4 regions of the Trichococcus sp. ES5 genome follow, and region 1 is predicted to be linked to each of the others. Evidence: a T-box and tRNA genes for the amino acid it is inferred to sense, from the RefSeq annotation. Region 1 holds a T-box; the other regions hold tRNA genes.
What was found. A T-box is a leader RNA that pairs with one kind of tRNA and senses whether it is charged. The one in region 1 lies ahead of argS (arginine--tRNA ligase), so its partner is inferred to be a tRNA-Arg.
Positions count from the first base shown of each region.

Region 2: it encodes a tRNA-Arg, which carries the amino acid that the T-box ahead of argS (arginine--tRNA ligase) is inferred to sense. The anticodon was not compared.
Region 3: it encodes a tRNA-Arg, which carries the amino acid that the T-box ahead of argS (arginine--tRNA ligase) is inferred to sense. The anticodon was not compared.
Region 4: it encodes a tRNA-Arg, which carries the amino acid that the T-box ahead of argS (arginine--tRNA ligase) is inferred to sense. The anticodon was not compared.

Region 1 is NZ_FJND01000029.1:4,143-8,402, reverse strand. It holds gene TES5_RS13805 (DNA alkylation repair protein) at 1-219, opposite strand, end outside; gene TES5_RS13800 (alpha/beta fold hydrolase) at 373-1,083, shown strand; gene TES5_RS13795 (GNAT family N-acetyltransferase) at 1,132-1,743, shown strand; T-box leader at 1,808-2,077, shown strand; gene argS (arginine--tRNA ligase) at 2,199-3,896, shown strand.
Region 2 is NZ_FJND01000006.1:3,249-7,508, forward strand. It holds partial or broken gene TES5_RS06565 (rod shape-determining protein) at 1-218, shown strand, start outside; gene TES5_RS06570 (DNA-directed RNA polymerase subunit beta) at 300-488, shown strand; gene clpP (ATP-dependent Clp endopeptidase proteolytic subunit ClpP) at 869-1,516, opposite strand; tRNA gene TES5_RS06580 (tRNA-Arg) at 1,770-1,841, opposite strand; gene TES5_RS06585 (RNA polymerase factor sigma-54) at 2,067-3,161, shown strand; gene TES5_RS06590 (sugar-binding transcriptional regulator) at 3,530-4,260, shown strand, end outside.
Region 3 is NZ_FJND01000030.1:16,503-20,762, forward strand. It holds gene TES5_RS13955 (hypothetical protein) at 1,048-1,314, shown strand; tRNA gene TES5_RS13960 (tRNA-Arg) at 1,430-1,502, shown strand; gene TES5_RS13965 (NADPH-dependent F420 reductase) at 1,817-2,392, opposite strand; gene TES5_RS13970 (helix-turn-helix domain-containing protein) at 2,592-3,455, opposite strand; partial or broken gene TES5_RS15465 (hypothetical protein) at 4,044-4,260, opposite strand, start outside.
Region 4 is NZ_FJND01000002.1:201,695-205,954, reverse strand. It holds gene hflX (GTPase HflX) at 1-624, shown strand, start outside; gene TES5_RS03180 (methionine gamma-lyase family protein) at 608-1,864, shown strand; tRNA gene TES5_RS03175 (tRNA-Arg) at 2,042-2,115, shown strand; tRNA gene TES5_RS03170 (tRNA-Arg) at 2,384-2,457, shown strand; gene TES5_RS03165 (hypothetical protein) at 2,545-2,850, opposite strand; gene TES5_RS03160 (hypothetical protein) at 3,086-3,424, shown strand; gene TES5_RS03155 (fatty acid biosynthesis transcriptional regulator FabT) at 3,710-4,171, shown strand; gene TES5_RS03150 (beta-ketoacyl-ACP synthase III) at 4,171-4,260, shown strand, end outside.

The DNA of each region.
Region 1 (4,260 bases):
GAATTCACGTTCTTCACGCTTGAAGCACTGGTCGACGAAATCGAAGTCGACGATTTTTTCTTTTTTTGCGGTTGCAAAAATTTTTTTATAGGCTGCTTTCCGCGGAGCCGATGCGATGCCCAGGAACGGGAATTGATTCCGCATATAGGCCGACATCTGGGGAGCACGTTTTTCATCGCGCAAAGCCAGCAAAGATTCAAAAATACCATCATACCACATGTTTTTTACCCGCCTTTCTGAGGTGGATACAACTTATAAGCCACTCATCATGATTACTTTAGAACAGTTTCAGGAAAAGTGCAAACATGATTCAAAGGAGGAAATTATGGAAAAAATAGAAAATTCAGCTGGATCCGAAAAGTACTGATCGGATTGGCCATAAGTATTATGATTGCAGCAGGTGCATTCTTTTGGTATGTGAATGACTATTATCAGGCAACGGTGGAGGCTGTTGAGGCGCTGCAGTCGGATGAGTCGATCACTGTTACGGAGACCGATGATACGATCACCTTTACTCCGAATGGAAAAGATCCGGAAGAAGGGGTTATCTTTTATCCGGGCGGAAAGGTGGAAGCGGAAGCCTATGCACCTTTGCTGCGTAGCTTGGCCGAAGCGGATTTATTGGTGGTCATCGCCAAGATGCCGTTCCATTTGGCGGTTTTTGACGCGGACGCGGCCGAAGCAATCATGGAACAGGAAGTTAGTGTGCAGGATTGGTATCTTGCCGGTCATTCTTTGGGCGGTGTCATGGCCTCCAATTTTGCGGCCGATCAAACTGATGAAGTCGCCGGCTTGATTTTCTTAGCAGCCTATCCATCCAATGATTTGACTGATGCGCCGTTTTCTGCGCTCTCCATCTATGGTTCGGAGGATGAAGTTTTGAGCCGTGAAAGCTACGATAAAGCGCAAGCGAAGTTGCCGGATGACTATACGGAAATCGTGCTGGATGGCGGTAATCATGGCCAATTCGGCGATTACGGCCCGCAGGAGGGCGATGGGACGGCATCCTTCAGCGCCAATCAGCAGCAACAGCAGACGGTCGAGGCCATCACAGCATTCATCGGAAACAGCCACCAGCAATAATGCAGCGGATTAAACAGTACGTGAGATTTGCATGAAGGGAAGACAAATATGACAGAAATAACGATGGTGAAAATGAGTGATTTATCAGAAACACAAAAAGAGGATGTCAGAAAAATTTTTGTCAGCAGCTACTATAAGGACATGAAGACGTTGCATCGCGACACCGATCGCCTGCTTGGCGGATTCCGCAGGCTGCTGCAGGAGGACTTGATCCGAGTTGCGATGGACGGGGAGCGCCCGGTCGCGATGGTGGGCTGTTCGACCAACCAGCGTCGTGCGATGGAAGTCAACAAAGAGGATTTCCTGGCTAATTTCGGATTTCTCTGGGGACATGTCGGTTATTTCAGTTTTCGCAAAGAATACGGAGAGCCATTGGACATCGACGATGATACGCTCTATTTTGAATGTGTAGCGACCAACGAGGCAGACCGGTGCCAAGGTGTTGCCGGACGGATGCTGCTTAAGCTGATCGAAACGGAACCTTACGAAACCTTCGCCTTGGATGTCGTCGACAGTAACGGACGGGCTCAAAGTGTTTACGAAAGGATTGGCTTCCGCGAAGTGCATCGCAAAAAATCCTGGATCGGAAAAATTTTCATGGATTACTCGGAAAGCATCTGGATGAGCCGTCCGAAGCATTTGCCGAATCCATCGGAATGATGAGGAAGTCAAAAATTCAATTAGACAAACAGGGCCGGCTTTGATATAGTAATACAGATAGTAATCACATTCATTGATGAAGAAAGTACTTCGAGCAATGTTCACAGCGAGCGGGGAAGGTGGAAGCCCGCAACGGAGTGAAGAAGGAAACGCACTTCAGAGAAAATGACTTGAAAACAGGCGCGGTCCTCTGTTCAACGGACGGATCGGGAAAGAGTCTGCGAGTAGCGTCGTTCGGTTTAGCCCCGTTAACGGTTCAAAAGGATAAACTAATCAGAGCCCATCTGTGTTGCTTTATCGAATTAGAGTGGTACCACGGATGTTCGTCTCTATTTTGCCAGGGCAGAATAGGGGCTTTTTTTATCGTTATCGCAGATTTGCGGTACCTACTGGAAGATAAGTGATCCATTCACCGTGTGGATAGGCAGAGGCATATAATAAAGGAGCAGAAAAATATGGACTATAAAAAGATTGTTGCTGAAGAGATTCAAAAGCTGGTATCGGAGCATTTAACTTACGACCAAGTGTACCAATTGCTGGAAGTACCCAAATATACAGAACACGGGGACGTTGCATTTCCGGCATTCGCACTGGCGAAAGCATTGCGCAAAGCGCCGCAAGCTATCGCCGGAGATTTGGCGGCACAACTGAACCATCCTTATATTGAAAAGGTTGAGGCGGTCGGCCCGTACGTCAATCTGTTCCTTGAAAAAGCAGCGGTATCGAATGCGGTCTTGCATGAAATTGCTGCCGAGAAGCAAGCGTTCGGAACAGCCGATATCGGAAAAGGCGGCAACGTGCCGATCGATATGTCCTCGCCGAATATCGCGAAACCGATCTCGATGGGGCATTTGCGTTCTACGGTAATCGGAAATTCTTTGGCCAATATCATGAAGAAAGTCGGCTTCAACCCGATCAAAATCAACCACTTGGGCGACTGGGGAACGCAATTCGGCAAGTTGATCGTCGCCTACAAATTGTGGGGCAATGAGGAGAAAGTCAAAGCTGAGCCGATCAACGAATTGCTGACTCTGTACGTGCGTTTCCATTCGGAAGCAGAAACAGACGATACTTTGAACGACGAAGCCCGCGCCTGGTTCAAGAAATTGGAAGACGGCGATGCAGAAGCTCTGCATCTTTGGGAGTGGTTCCGTTCCGAATCGCTGCAGGAATTCATGAAAATCTACGATATGTTGGGGATCACGTTCGATTCCTTCAACGGCGAAGCTTTCTATAATGACAAGATGGATGAAGTCGTTGAGCTGCTGGACAAAGCCGGCATCCTGACCCAGGACCGCGGTGCAACCATCGTCGATCTGGAAAAATACAATCTGAATCCGGCTTTGATCAAGAAATCGGACGGCGCAACGCTGTACATCACCCGCGACTTGGCTGCGGCAATCTACCGCAAACGCAACTATGATTTTGCGATGTCCTTGTACGCAGTCGGCAATGAGCAAAGCAACCATTTCAAACAACTGAAAGCCGTTCTGAAAGAACTCGGCTATGATTGGGCAGAAAACATGCACCACATCCCATTCGGTCTGATCACACAAGGCGGCAAAAAATTGTCGACGCGCCAAGGGAAAGTCATCCTGCTTGAGGAAGTCCTGAATGAAGCGACCGAGCTTTCCTTGAAACAGATCAACGAGAAGAATCCGACATTGGAAAATAAAGAAGAAGTCGCCAAAGCAGTCGGCATCGGTGCCGTCGTTTTCCACGACCTGAAAAATGACCGTCTGAACAATTTCGACTTCGATTTGGAAGAAGTCGTGCAATTCGAAGGCGAAACAGGCCCATACGTACAATATACAAACGCACGTGGCTTGAGCATCCTGCGCAAAGCGGCAGTTGAACTGGACACGACCGAAGCTGCTGATCTTGGTTTGGATGACGCGTACGCATGGGAAGTCGTGAAACTGTTGAACAGTTTCCCTGAAATCATCCAACAAGCCTACGAAAAATTCGAGCCATCCGTGATCGCGAAATACACGCTCCACTTGTCCCAAGCATTCAATAAATACTACGGCAACACAAAAGTGCTTGTCGAAGACGACAAACGCAACGCCCGTCTGGCTCTTGTACAATCCGTAGCCACAGTCCTGCAAGAAGGCCTAAGACTCCTAGGAGTCCAATCCCCAGAAAAAATGTAGAGCGAGATGAATCCCGCTCTAGGAATCGAGCACTAACGAAATTTAGGAACTGCCAGCCCGGTTTTGGCTGGATGGGCCTAAATAGCGTTAGGCACTCAAACGTCACAGTGCGACGTTTGAGGTCTTTCGCAATGTTTGTGCTGAACCTAATGACGCACCGTTTGTTAGGGATTCAGAGTTCGACTAAGTAGAGCGAGATGAAAAGCGTTTAGATACCCGGACGTTGGAGCAAATAACGAAGTGAACCTCTTTTGTTCACTACGTAAGGAGGCACTGTGACCGTACCGGTCAAGTGTATCATGTCTCTAAGCGATTAAAAATCGCAAGAGCCATGACAAAACGGGAGTGGTATCTGCTTTTCAGA
Region 2 (4,260 bases), on a different contig from region 1:
TTCTGGTCGTGGAGCAAGCGAAGGAAGTTTTGGAAATGACGCCTCCTGAGCTGGCTGCCGACATCATCAATACCGGAATCGTGTTGACAGGTGGGGGTGCTTTGATCAGCGGAATCGAGAAACTCTTCTCGAGCGAGTTGAAAGTTCCGGTATTTGCTGCTGAAAAACCATTGGATGCAGTTGCTTTGGGAACGGGTATCCTACTGAACAACATCGATCAAAAGAATCGTCCGTCCAGCGGACTTTTCGGTTTGTTGGCGCGACTGATCCAAAAAACAAAAATAAAAAAAGGAAGATAGGTGATCGCTTTGAAATTTGATTTCAAACCTGTACTGTCAACGGTGATGTGGGTTTTGATATTCATGTTGATGGCTTTCATTCTCTTCGGAGCCGGATTGATGGTCGGATACGGTGTTCTGGGTGACGGCAATCCGGCCCTCGTGTTCAGCAAGCAGACCTGGGAACATATCTTTGATTATATCCGTTAAGGAAATAAGAAGGGCAGACAGGAACGATTGCGTTCCGTCTGCCCTTTTTTGATTTTTTTCCTGAATAGGTGCGAGCGGGTGGGGTTTCGGATTATTTCTTTGTTCTTCATTTGCTGTGCTCCGGTGAGCGAAGGCTTCGCCGGAGCACAGACGCAATTAGATGAGCGAACTCCTGAAAGGATGGCCTCGCTGGAGTTTGCACCGATATCAATCGGTCTCCGCCGGTAAGCGGGCGCCTCACCGGAGCTGCGAACTCGTATCCGCTGTTGTGCCAATGAAAAAGGTCAAATCTTTCTACCCATGCTCCACAAAATCAGCCATATAAAAACGAGGACGGCCAGCATCCTTCTGCTGGTCGTCCTCGCTTTTGTCGCATATTTTTATTTCAATGATTTTGAATTGACCATGACTTCGTCGATCAATCCGTATTCTTTCGCTTGTTGCGCGGTCATGTAGTTGTCGCGGTCGGTATCGCGTTCGATGACTTCCATCGGTTGTCCTGTGCGTTCAGCCAAAATTTTATTCAGGCGTTCGCGTGTCTGTAGGATATGGCGGGCTGCGATTTCAATTTCGGTTGCTTGACCTTGTGCACCGCCAAGAGGCTGGTGGATCATGATTTCAGCATTCGGCAACGCAAAACGTTTGCCTTTCTCGCCGGCAGTCAGCAAGAAGCTGCCCATTGAAGCTGCCATACCCATTGCGATGGTCTGAACATCCGCTTTGATGAAGTTCATTGTATCGTAGATGGCCAAACCAGAAGATACGCTGCCGCCTGGAGAGTTGATGTAGATATAGATATCTTTTTCGGAATCTTGGGCATCCAAGAATAGCAATTGCGCGATGACTGAGTTCGCCGTATTATCGTCGATAGGGCCGCTCAACATGATGATGCGGTCCTTCAGAAGACGGGAATAAATATCATATGCACGTTCACCACGGGATGATTGTTCGATTACTGTAGGGATTAAGTTCATATATGTTTCCTCCTCGTTCGTTTTGAATGAACAGTTTTTCTTTACATGGTTTATTTTAACTCATTGGTCAGGAAAGGTCAATTGTAATGTTTGTCCATAAGTCTGACGATTTCTGGTGAAATATACCTTAGTCAATCATATCGTTTCAGTCAGCAAATGTCCAAAAATAGATAGCAGAAATGCGGATTGTATTCAGGGTGAATAAAAAATCGAATAAAAAAATCTCCTCTTCCGCGAGGGAAAGGAGATTTTTTGCATTTGCTTTGCATTCAAATGCTGGGAACGTTGATGCATCAATAAAATAATACGTCTCCTGAGGGAATCGAACCCCCATCTCAAGAACCGGAATCTTACGTGATATCCATTACACTAAGGAGACAAGCAACATTAAAATTATAACCTATAGCGTGAAAGATGGCAAGGGGGAAATTCAATTTCAAATTCCAGAGTTGTCTGGGACGTCTCTTTAAGTCGGAAGAACGTCCTTTAAACTACAGAATCACCAATCCTGCTGCGATTGAAATCCAATCCCTTTAACTGAAAACGATTTCAATAAATGCTTGTGTGTGATAAAATGATTCTGAAAAGGGGAGGAGGGGTTGATGTGTCAGTTATATCAAGTGTGCATATGGATAAGGAAAGCTTAGAGGAATCGCTGAAGCTTGTGGGATACGACAACGAGGAGTTGTTCGCTTATCTTCAACAAAAAGCGTTGGGCAATCCTTTGATCGAAGTGAAAATAAATAAAGAATTCGACGAACGCGCTGTAAAAGAAAAAACGGTTGTATACAAGCCGGATAAGGACGACCCTATGGACACTGCTTCCGCAATGGATCAAGTGTCTGAAGAAGTGCCGGCGTTGGATACTTTTTTATTGGAACAAATCTATGCAAATATGCGGGATACACCCTTGCGCGATTTGGTGTTATTCTTGGTGGCGTTCATCAATCCGGAGGGGTACGTCACCATCAATCTGAATGAAGCCGCGGAACAGAAGGGCGTCGAACCGATTGAGATGTTGGATGCATTGACGCTTCTGCACCAATTGGATCCCCCAGGTGTGGGTGCCCGGAATCTGCAGGAATGTCTGATGCTGCAGACGGAGCGGGATGAACACGCGCCGGAAATCGCCTATTATGTCTTGGAAAATTTCTTCACGGCTTTCAGTGATAAAAACTGGCAAGAAATAGCGGATGAAATGGCAGTTGATCTGGCCGACGTGAAAAGTGTATTCGAGTATGTCCAATCGTTGGACCCGACACCGGGATCCGCATTCGGCGATGACAATCTATTTTTGCCGAGACCGGATCTTTATCTGCAACTGCTGGATGGGCACCTGACTGTGAAATACAATGAGTGGGCTTCTCCATTTGTTGTTTTTCAAAAAGAATATTATGAAGAGATGCTGCAGCATGATGATGAAGACGTACAACAATTTCTGGCAGCGAAGAAAACGGAAGGGGAGCAACTGCGGTCGGCGTTGGCATTCAGAAAAGAAATGTTGCTTGCGGCGGGAGAATTGATCTGTTCCTTGCAGAAAGGCTTTTTCCTGGAAGGCCGAGAACTGGAGCCGCTCGATGTGACTCGCTTGGCTGAAGATTTAGCGGTCCCGGTCACTGTCATGCGCGAAGAAATATTGGAGAAAATGATTGAAACGGACCGTGGGACATTTTTGTTGCGCCAGCTATGCGGTGAATAGCCACGAAAAGCGGTTAAGATAAGTAAAAAGATGCGAAGCGCTAAACAATAACGGGACGAAAAACGACCCTTTTTGAATGGTTGTTGTATCAAGGTTTTTTGAAAGCGCATATCTGAAAGGCAATCGGATTATAGGTTACTCGTGATATATTGAACGAATCTATTTTGAAGGAATTTGAATTAATTTATCAAAACGCTTGAAACGTCTAGTATTTACTGTTAAAATGATGGAGTAAAGACGAGGGAGAATAGACGGAAGTAAAAAAATATTTACAGTCTTATTCCATCTCTCCTGATATGAAATAAACGAGGACCGCCTTAGATTGCAGCGGGGCGAAAAGCGTCCACGTGCAAATGAAGAGGGTTGTTATGGAAGAGTCTATTTCAGTCTTGCAGCAAATAGTCCCGGATATTATGTCAGCCCTTCAAAATCGTTACCACATCATGCGTAATATCCAAATGTACGCTCCAGTCGGAAGACGCGTCCTGGCCGATAAAGTTTCCTTATCAGAAAGGACTATGCGGACTGAGACAGATTTTTTGCGGAAACAAGGTCTCTTGTCGAGTTCTAAGAACGGAATGGAGTTGACCGAGGAAGGCGAAAATGTTTTCCGTCACCTGGAAAAATTCATGCGGTTATTGCTGAATATGAATGCGAAAGAGAAGGCCTTAGCGGATTATTTGAACATTCAGTTTTGTAGGATTGTTCCTGGTGACAGCGATGAAGATGCATCCATTCTGGATGAAATCGGAAAAACGGCCGCCAAAGAACTGCATGCGTTATTGCCGGCAGGCGAATTTATCGTTGCTGTGGCTGGTGGGAGTACAATGGCACGGGCTGCCGAACATTTTTCACCTGAATTGTCCCAGAACAGGAATTTTATTTTTGTTCCGACACGAGGTGGTTTAGGCGAATCGATGTCGATACAAGCCAACAGTGTCAGCGATCGTATGGCGCAATTGGTCGGCGGTGAGAACATGGCACTTTTCGTTCCCGATAACTTGAGCGAAAAAGCTTATGCATCAATGAAATCCGAGCCATCGATCAAACATACTTTATCCGTCATGAAAAAGGCAAACTGCTTGTTATATAGCATCGG
Region 3 (4,260 bases), on a different contig from region 1:
GCCAGCTGGGTTTGGACGGAGGAGAAGACTCGTCCACCGCCCCAGCTCCGGCCAACATTCTCTCACAGGAGAAGGACTATTACCGGTAACCACTACTCCGGCGAGCGGGGCTTTCGCCGGAGGAAATGGCGCCTCACCTTGTCCCCCGGTTAGGACTGGCTTCGCCGAAGCTAGTGGCACGCGGAGGCTGCCTCCTCCTGCCAGCTGGGTTTGGACGGAGGAGAAGACTCGTCCACCGCCCCAGCTCCGGCCAACATTTCTTCACAGGAAAAGGACTATTACCGGTAACCCCTCCTCCTGCGAGTGGATCTTTCGCCGGAGGAAATGGCGCCTCACCTTGTCCTCCGGTTAGGACTGGTTTCGCCGAGGCTGGTGGCACGCGGAGGCTGCCTCCTCCTGCCAACTGGGTTTGGACGGAGGAGAAGACTCGTCCACCGCCCCAGCTCCGGCCAACATTCTCTCACAGGAGAAGGACTATTACCGGTAACCGCTACTCCGGCGAGCGGGGCTTTCGCCGGAGGAAATGGCGCCTCACCTTGTCCCCCGGTTAGGACTGGCTTCGCCGAAGCTAGTGGCACGCGGAGGCTGCCTCCTCCTGCCAGCTGGGTTTGGACGGAGGAGAAGACTCGTCCACCGCCCCAGCTCCGGCCAACATTCTCTCACAGGAGAAGGACTATTACCGGTAACCGCTACTCCGGCGAGCGGATCTTTCGCCGGAGGAACTGGCGCCTCACCTTGTCCTCCGGTTAGGACTGGCTTCGCCGGAGCTGGTGGTCCCGTGAAGGTTGCCTCCTCCGGTCAGCTGGGTTTGGACGGAGGAGAAGACTCGTCCACCACCCCAGCTCCGGCCAACATTCTCTCACAGGAGAAGGACTATTACCGGTAACCCCTCCTCCGGCGAGTGAACCTTTCGCCGGAGGACACCTCGCGGAAAACGGTTTCTTAAGTTTCCCTAGCGCTGCGGGACATTGCTTTTGTTCTGGTTTTGGATGGGTTATAATGTGGGTAGATAGTCAGACAAGTCTTCACGAAAGCAGGGTGTTTACCGTGATTGATCGAAAGAAAAGGATGGAACAGTTCGAGGAGGTTTCGCATGCGGTGGAACCGGAAAAGCCGTCTAGCAAGAGTTGGCTGTATATTTTTGGGGCAGTCATATTGATTTTTGGCCTCACCTTCCTCTTCCAAGAGATGAGCGGAACATCGGATGGCGAAGTCCGGCCGGCCGATATCGAAAGTTTGCACGCGGAAGTCAATGAGCTGAAAGGCACCGTCTCCGATCTGGAAGCGCGCATCGAGGCATTGGAAAATGAATGAGTTCCGGGCGGCTGAATGGCTGCCCTTTTTTATACATTCTGCGTCCTTCGTTTAATTTTTTCAAATGAGTGTGGAAATTGCACGCATTAAGTGATACAATGGTTAGTGTTCTGCTGGTCCTATAGCTCAGCGGATAGAGCACTCGTTTCCTAAACGAGGTGTCGGAAGTTCAATTCTTCTTAGGGCCGTCATATCAATAAAAAAAAGAACTTCCGACAATTTATTAATTTGTCGGAAGTTCTTTTTTTTGCGTTCGATATTTTTTTCATTTCAGGGTGGTTGTCGGAAGTTGAACATGCATTTCTTTTCGAATCGCCGACTTATACGGGGGACTTCGACTGTTCAGCGCCCTTCGTTCGACGTTCAGCAAACTGATTCGGGTTGCGGCAACTGTTCGTCGTACTTCACTTTGCGTTCGACCGACACCAATCAATAAAAAGATCGGCTATCCTTTGCTGGATATCCGATCTTTTTGCGTATAGTATCAGTGTTGCATAAATATTTACTTGAAGATGCCGAATCCGCCCGTCCAGCTGATCTTATCGGCAGCAGCGAGCGAAATCTGCAGGAAGCCCATCGCTTCGAGCTCGCGGGCCCGTTTCAGCAAGCCGGCATCGATGAAGGACAGGCCGCTGCCTTCCAATGCGGCGATCAATTTGTCTTTGGCTTCCTTGTCATCGGACGCCAGCAACACTGTCGTTGGGTGGGCACCTGCTACTTTTTTGGTTGCTAAGGTAGTGGCGAAATTCGTGTTGAAGGCTTTTATGACAGATGCATCCGGCAGTTCCTTGGCGATTTCCGCAGCGGCTGAGCTAGCGGCAGGCACAACAAGGCTATCGAATGTCTCAAAATTCAATGGATTGGTGATATCGATGACGATTTTCCCGGCAAACAAGTCGCGATGGGCAGTCAATATACCGGCAATAGCCGGATACGGAACCGACAAAACCACGATTTCACCCAGTTGCTCCACAGGTGTATCCTTTGTGATGTAAGTCACTTCATTCCCGGAGACCTCAAAATTCCCACCTATTGCACTTCCCATGTTTCCTTTGCCAAAAATAGTGATACTTGCCATTATTCATTCCTCCTCTTGTCTGTCCAAACGTTGCGCCCTAGCTTTTCGTAAACACTTACGTGACAATTATAGCTATTTGCCGGACGGAAAGGAAATTTTTGCTCTTGGACGATATGTTGGCGTATCGGGGGGGGAAAAATCGCCTACCCACTAAATCTGGATAGCCGAATTTTTTGTGCTTCGGAAAGGAAACTTTGCATCACATATTCAGATAATTCGAAACTTCTTTTTCTAAATCCTCTATTATTATCCTGTCTTCTATAGCATTTAAGATAGCGTACGCCTTCTCGATGAACTCGGAGCCTTCATCCATATTTCCTGTTTTTTGTAAGATGATCCCTTTTCTGGCATAGGCAATGGATAATTGATTATATTTTTGATATTTCTTGCATAAGGGGATCACTTTTTCCAAGTACGAAAGGGCTTCCTCATATTTTTTATCATCGATCAGTAAAATAGCTAAATTAATATCTATATTGATTAATAGAATTTCAGCTTCCTTTAGATTATGGTAAGGGACTAATTGTTCGGTTACTCTTTCACCTATGTTCACGGCTACATCAATCGGGAAAATAAATAAGATGGTGTTTATTAATCGGATATCCAATAAATACCATTTATCAAATTTCTCCATACGCTCCCAAATTTTTTTTGCATAGGATTGTGCTTTTTCTACGTTTTGAGTTGTATTCAAAACGATTAAGCTTTCACATACGTAGTAAATGTCCCTTAACAAATAGTCTTCCTCTTCATTTAAATAAGCAACGATATCATTTTTAAGCTTTTTCAAATCCTCCAAGTGATTATAATTCAACGAGAAAAAATCATTGATTATCTTTTCTTTTGTGGTCAAACTATCTTTATTTAATATGTATCGGAACTCATCTACTGAAACATTCAGCTTCTCTAGGATTGCCAACCATTTTCGAAAACCAGGCTCCATTTCGCTTCTTTCTATTTTAGAGTACGCAGACTGCCCCATAATGCCTTCTGCGACATACTGTTGAGAATAACCCCTTTCTATCCTGATATCTTTAAGAACATCTCCGAACTCTTTTTTCATGGATTCCACCTTCTTGTTTTTAATAGTATTATACGACTATTTTTATCAGATTGCATTTCTCTTGGTTATAATATGGTTAGTAAATAAGATAATTTTGAAAAAGGGGTGGCTATCATGAAAAAGCTTATGGTGTTGTCAATAGTCCTAGGAGTAATCGGTAGTAATGGCTTATTTTTGAAGGAATCAACTGCTGATACCAATCTGTCCAGCAAGAAAATTCAAAATGTACAAGTGACAAAATTACCAGCAACGTATTCCCCTAATATCATTTGGTTCATCAATTAAAGACGCGGTTTTCCAGGTACAAAACCGGAGATTGCTTTCTTAAAAAATCATCGGGCAGCTAAGTTGAATCACTATACTTACTGAATGCGTACCAAAGTCGATCGCTGACCGTTCCCCTTTGCGCGTTGATCCAAAACAGGTAGCTCTATGACTTCCTTAAAAAAGGAAATGCAGGTCAGGACGCGTGTCCTAACCTGCAGACTGCATGAAGCAGTTCGTTCATCCACTTTTTCCCGACTTTTACAGTTGCTAAACCGAAAAATCCCCATAAATCGCGTTATATATGCGTTTATGGGGATTTTTTTATTTTTTGGTATGTAGATATGCACGCTTGCGTTTGTCTTTTTTCCCGTAGGGGGGAATATCTTCTAACCCAAGCACACCCAGAATGTCGGTGAAACCTTCGGTTGCTTTGTTTTTGATAAAAATATCAGTATTGTCCATATTCACACTGGTGATTGTAGCGCTGCGAAGAGCGGTCTGGATTGCCTCCGTGGAGAAGTCGATTCCTTTTTCATGA
Region 4 (4,260 bases), on a different contig from region 1:
ATTAACCGCTTGACTGATGCAGCAACGTTGGAAGAAGATAAATTGTTTGCAACGCTGGATCCTTTGACAAGGAAGCTGACATTGCCTAATCAATTCCAGGCAACTATAACCGACACTGTAGGTTTTATCCAGGACCTTCCGACACAGTTGATCCATGCTTTCCATTCAACGTTGGAGGAGAGCCGCAATATGGATGTATTTTTGCATGTAGTGGATGCTTCGACTTCCTTCATCGATCAGCATGAGAAGACCGTCTTGGCATTGTTGAAGGATTTGGACATGGATAAGACACCTATGTTGACGATCTACAACAAACGGGATCTTGCAAGCCCGGATTTCCAGCCGAGACTCTTCCCGAACATCGTAATTTCTGCCCTTGAAGATGACGACATCAACCGATTGAAGGACTTCATCTGGGATGAAATCGCCAAAATGTTGGTTCCGTATACAAAGGACATTGATGCAAGCGGCCCTGAAGCCCGGACGATGAATAAGATGCAGCAAGAGACCTTTGTGGAATCCATTGAGTACATAGAGGAAACAAACGCATATCGCTTAAGAGGATATGCTAAAACGAATTCAAAGTGGTTAGGAGACAAAGTAACTGATGCAAGTGACGAATAAAGAAGAACTACTGGCGGATCTGGTCGTTAAAGTGGACAACAAAATCCAGCCCGTGTTTAAAGAAATACAGGAGAAGGCTTTATTTAATCAAGGCAAGGTGCTTGAGGCTTTCCGGAAGCACCGCGTCAGCGATTACCATTTTAATCCTAGCACAGGCTATGGCTATGATGACGACGGCCGCGATACGCTCGAGAAAGTCTATGCAGAGATTTTTCAGGCTGAAGCCGCTTTGGTCAGGCCGCAAATCATTTCCGGAACACACGCTATTTCGACTGCGCTCTTCGGAGTCTTGCGTCCCGGCGATGAATTGATCTACGTAACCGGAACGCCATACGATACGTTGTTGGACATCGTTGGTTTGACCGGAAACGGAATCGGCTCCCTAAAAGAGTTCAACATCGCTTATCAGCATATCGATCTGCTTGCGGACGGCAAAGTGGATATTCCGAGTGTTCTTAGAAAAATCAGTACAAAAACAAAAATAATCGCGATACAACGCTCACGTGGCTATGCAGCCAGACCTTCCTTTACAATAAACGAAATTAAGGAGATGATTGCGGCAATCCGACCGCACGTTGGTCCGGAAGTTGTCTTTTTTGTCGACAACTGTTATGGCGAGTTCGTCGAAACACTTGAGCCGATTGAAGTCGGAGCGGATCTGATTGCCGGTTCCCTCATCAAAAACCCGGGCGGCGGCATCGTGAAGATGGGTGGTTACCTCGCTGGCAGAGAGGACCTGATTGAACGGTGTGCATACCGACTGACAACTCCCGGTATCGGTCGTGAAGCAGGCGCCTCACTCTACAGCCTTTTGGAGATGTATCAAGGCTTATTTTTGGCGCCCCATGTTGTCGGCGAAGCGGTGAAAGGTGCTGTCTATACAGCAGGATTATTGGAGGAGTGCAACGTACCGTCTACCCCTGCTTGGGACAGCCCCCGCACTGATTTGATCCAGATGGTCGCATTACCGAGCAAGGAAGCGATGATTGCTTTTGCCCAGACGATCCAGAAATATTCGCCGGTTAACGCAGCAGTCAAACCGATTCCGGCCTATATGCCCGGTTATGAAGATGATGTCATCATGGCTGCCGGAACCTTCATTCAGGGCGCAAGCCTGGAATTGACGGCAGACGGGCCGATCAGACCGCCTTATCTCTTGTATGTGCAAGGCGGACTGACCTACGAGCATGTCAAATTGGCAGTCACTGCAGCCGTGAAGGATACGTTCTTCGCAGAATGATTTGTGATTTCAGGTTGAGTCAAATCTGTACTCAGCCTGAAAATCACTTTTTTTTTTTACATAAGGAGCTCACCTGCAGGAAAACCTCGAAACCTTCCTACGAAATAGTATTGACTTTAAGCTGGTCATCGCCTATAATATTAAATGTTGTGAGTCGTTTTGAGGACTCAAAATTTTGTCTCAATAGCTCAGCCGGATAGAGCATTCGCCTTCTAAGCGAACGGTCGGGAGTTCGAATCTCTCTTGAGACGTCCTATCTGTTTTCAGGATCAAATGTCCTTGTCAGAGAAGGGGTTACATCCGTTGTGAAGCGGGTGTGACGCTTTTTTTCTCGGCACAGAGCGATGTTCAGTGCTGAAGATGGATAGCAAAACATAATTATCTATTTGTTGCAGCAGTGAAATTTTTTTGTGGAAATAGTCAAAATTATGGTGACTATTTAAACGGATTGCTGTATAATCATTTCTTGTGGCACTGGTTTGAAACTTCTTCAAATTTGTTTGGCCGAATAATCATTTTGTCTCAATAGCTCAGCCGGATAGAGCATTCGCCTTCTAAGCGAACGGTCGGGAGTTCGAATCTCTCTTGAGACGTCTAAAAATAATTGAAAAGACCGCTGCAAGGACTATTATCCTTGCAGCGATCTTTTTCTGTAGAATGGCTTGTAAGATATCCGGAAATCAATCCAGATATTCAAAGATATTTTTTGTCGTCTCGTCGAAAAGAACCTCATGCGAATCGCTGTTATCAATTTTTTTCAGCGGAAAGTTGGTGCGATAGATGCTTTGGTCAGGGAACTGCTCCAAATAGATGACAAAATTTTTGGGATAAAAACTTACCATTTTCGTGAATACATGATCCTGGTCGATGATGACAGTCTTCACTTCAGACATGTTTTTTACCCAGTAGGTATCGACATTGAAATATTCTCCTGGGTGCACCGTGTATTCATATTTCAGTATCGTAATCAGATCATTCAACATCATAAATCCCTCCTAAACAGAATGTTAAAATCTTCACATCCTTATTATACCTCATACTGAACAGATAATTAATACCTATTTAGAATGAAATTGCGGACAGCTGTCAATAAAATGAAAGATATGTTTCGATGTTAAAGGCAATAATTGGAAAAATAGGCTAAATGATGAAAAGTGTGGTATACTACTACTTGTAAGTGTGTTGTAGTTCCTGGTTCTTAAAAGTGAGGCGATAATGGAGATGGTACGAAATATTACTGATGAAACAAAAACCATGATTGAGAGCGAATTACGTAAGGGCACGAGCAACTCACGTATTGCGAATCTGCTTGGCGTATCGTATGAGCAGGCTTTGGAAGTCGTCGAAGCCATCAAGGAATCTATACGACCTGAAATCGGTGACGAAATAAAATTTACCTTCCGCAAGCAGGAAATGGTAGGAGTAATCCGGAAATTATTGACAAATAGCGCCGTCGTAGAGATCTACTGGGATTTGTCCTCCGGCACGATGAAAGACATCTGCGAGGATAAAACAATCGTAAATTTCAAAGACATTGAAGAATTTGTTAAAGTTGATTAATACATATATGCAAAAGAAGCGGCACTCATCGTCGCTTCTTTTTGTTGCGGCAGGCCATACCAAGCAGGTTGGTTATCCTGCAGTTCAACGTAACCGTTTTAAATAGAGTAGGGACTCAATGAATCTTGCGGCACCGGAAGATATAACAGAAAAATTATTATCGAAATGCTTGACAGGTTGTATAAAATTTTATATAGTTTGAAAGTCGAAAGGTTTGAACATCAAACTATTTTGACCTTCAAGCGCATGTGGTTTGATTGGGCATCGAAAGGAGGAGAGCTATCTTTGGATCATTCCATAGATAAAATTAACTCATATCTCGTAGCAGTATTCAGTGAAGTGTTGGATATCGAAGAGCGTGCATTGCGTGTCAGTACATTTTCTGATTTATCCATCAAGGAGATGCATACAGTCGAGGCAATCGGCATGTATCAAGCTCATACAACTTCTGAAGTAGCAAAAAAATTGAACATTACTGCGGGAACTTTGACGGTGGCCATAAACGCTCTGGTAAAAAAGGGGTATGTCGAACGCATTCGGATGGAGAAAGACCGCAGAGTCGTAAAACTAGGATTAACCAAAAAAGGACGCTTACTGTATCGTCTTCATGATAAGTTCCATAGAGAGATGGTAAAAAATACTATTCGCGATATGGAAGATCAGGAAGTGAAAGTTTTGCTGAAAGGCCTAAACAATCTTCACGGTTTCTTATTTGGGTTAGTTCAAAATATCAAGGAACAGGGTTGATGAAATTGGGTTCAAAGATTAGCGCAACAGGTCACTACCTTCCTGAACAGGTCATCTCAAACGATGATCTGTCTAAAATCATGGACACA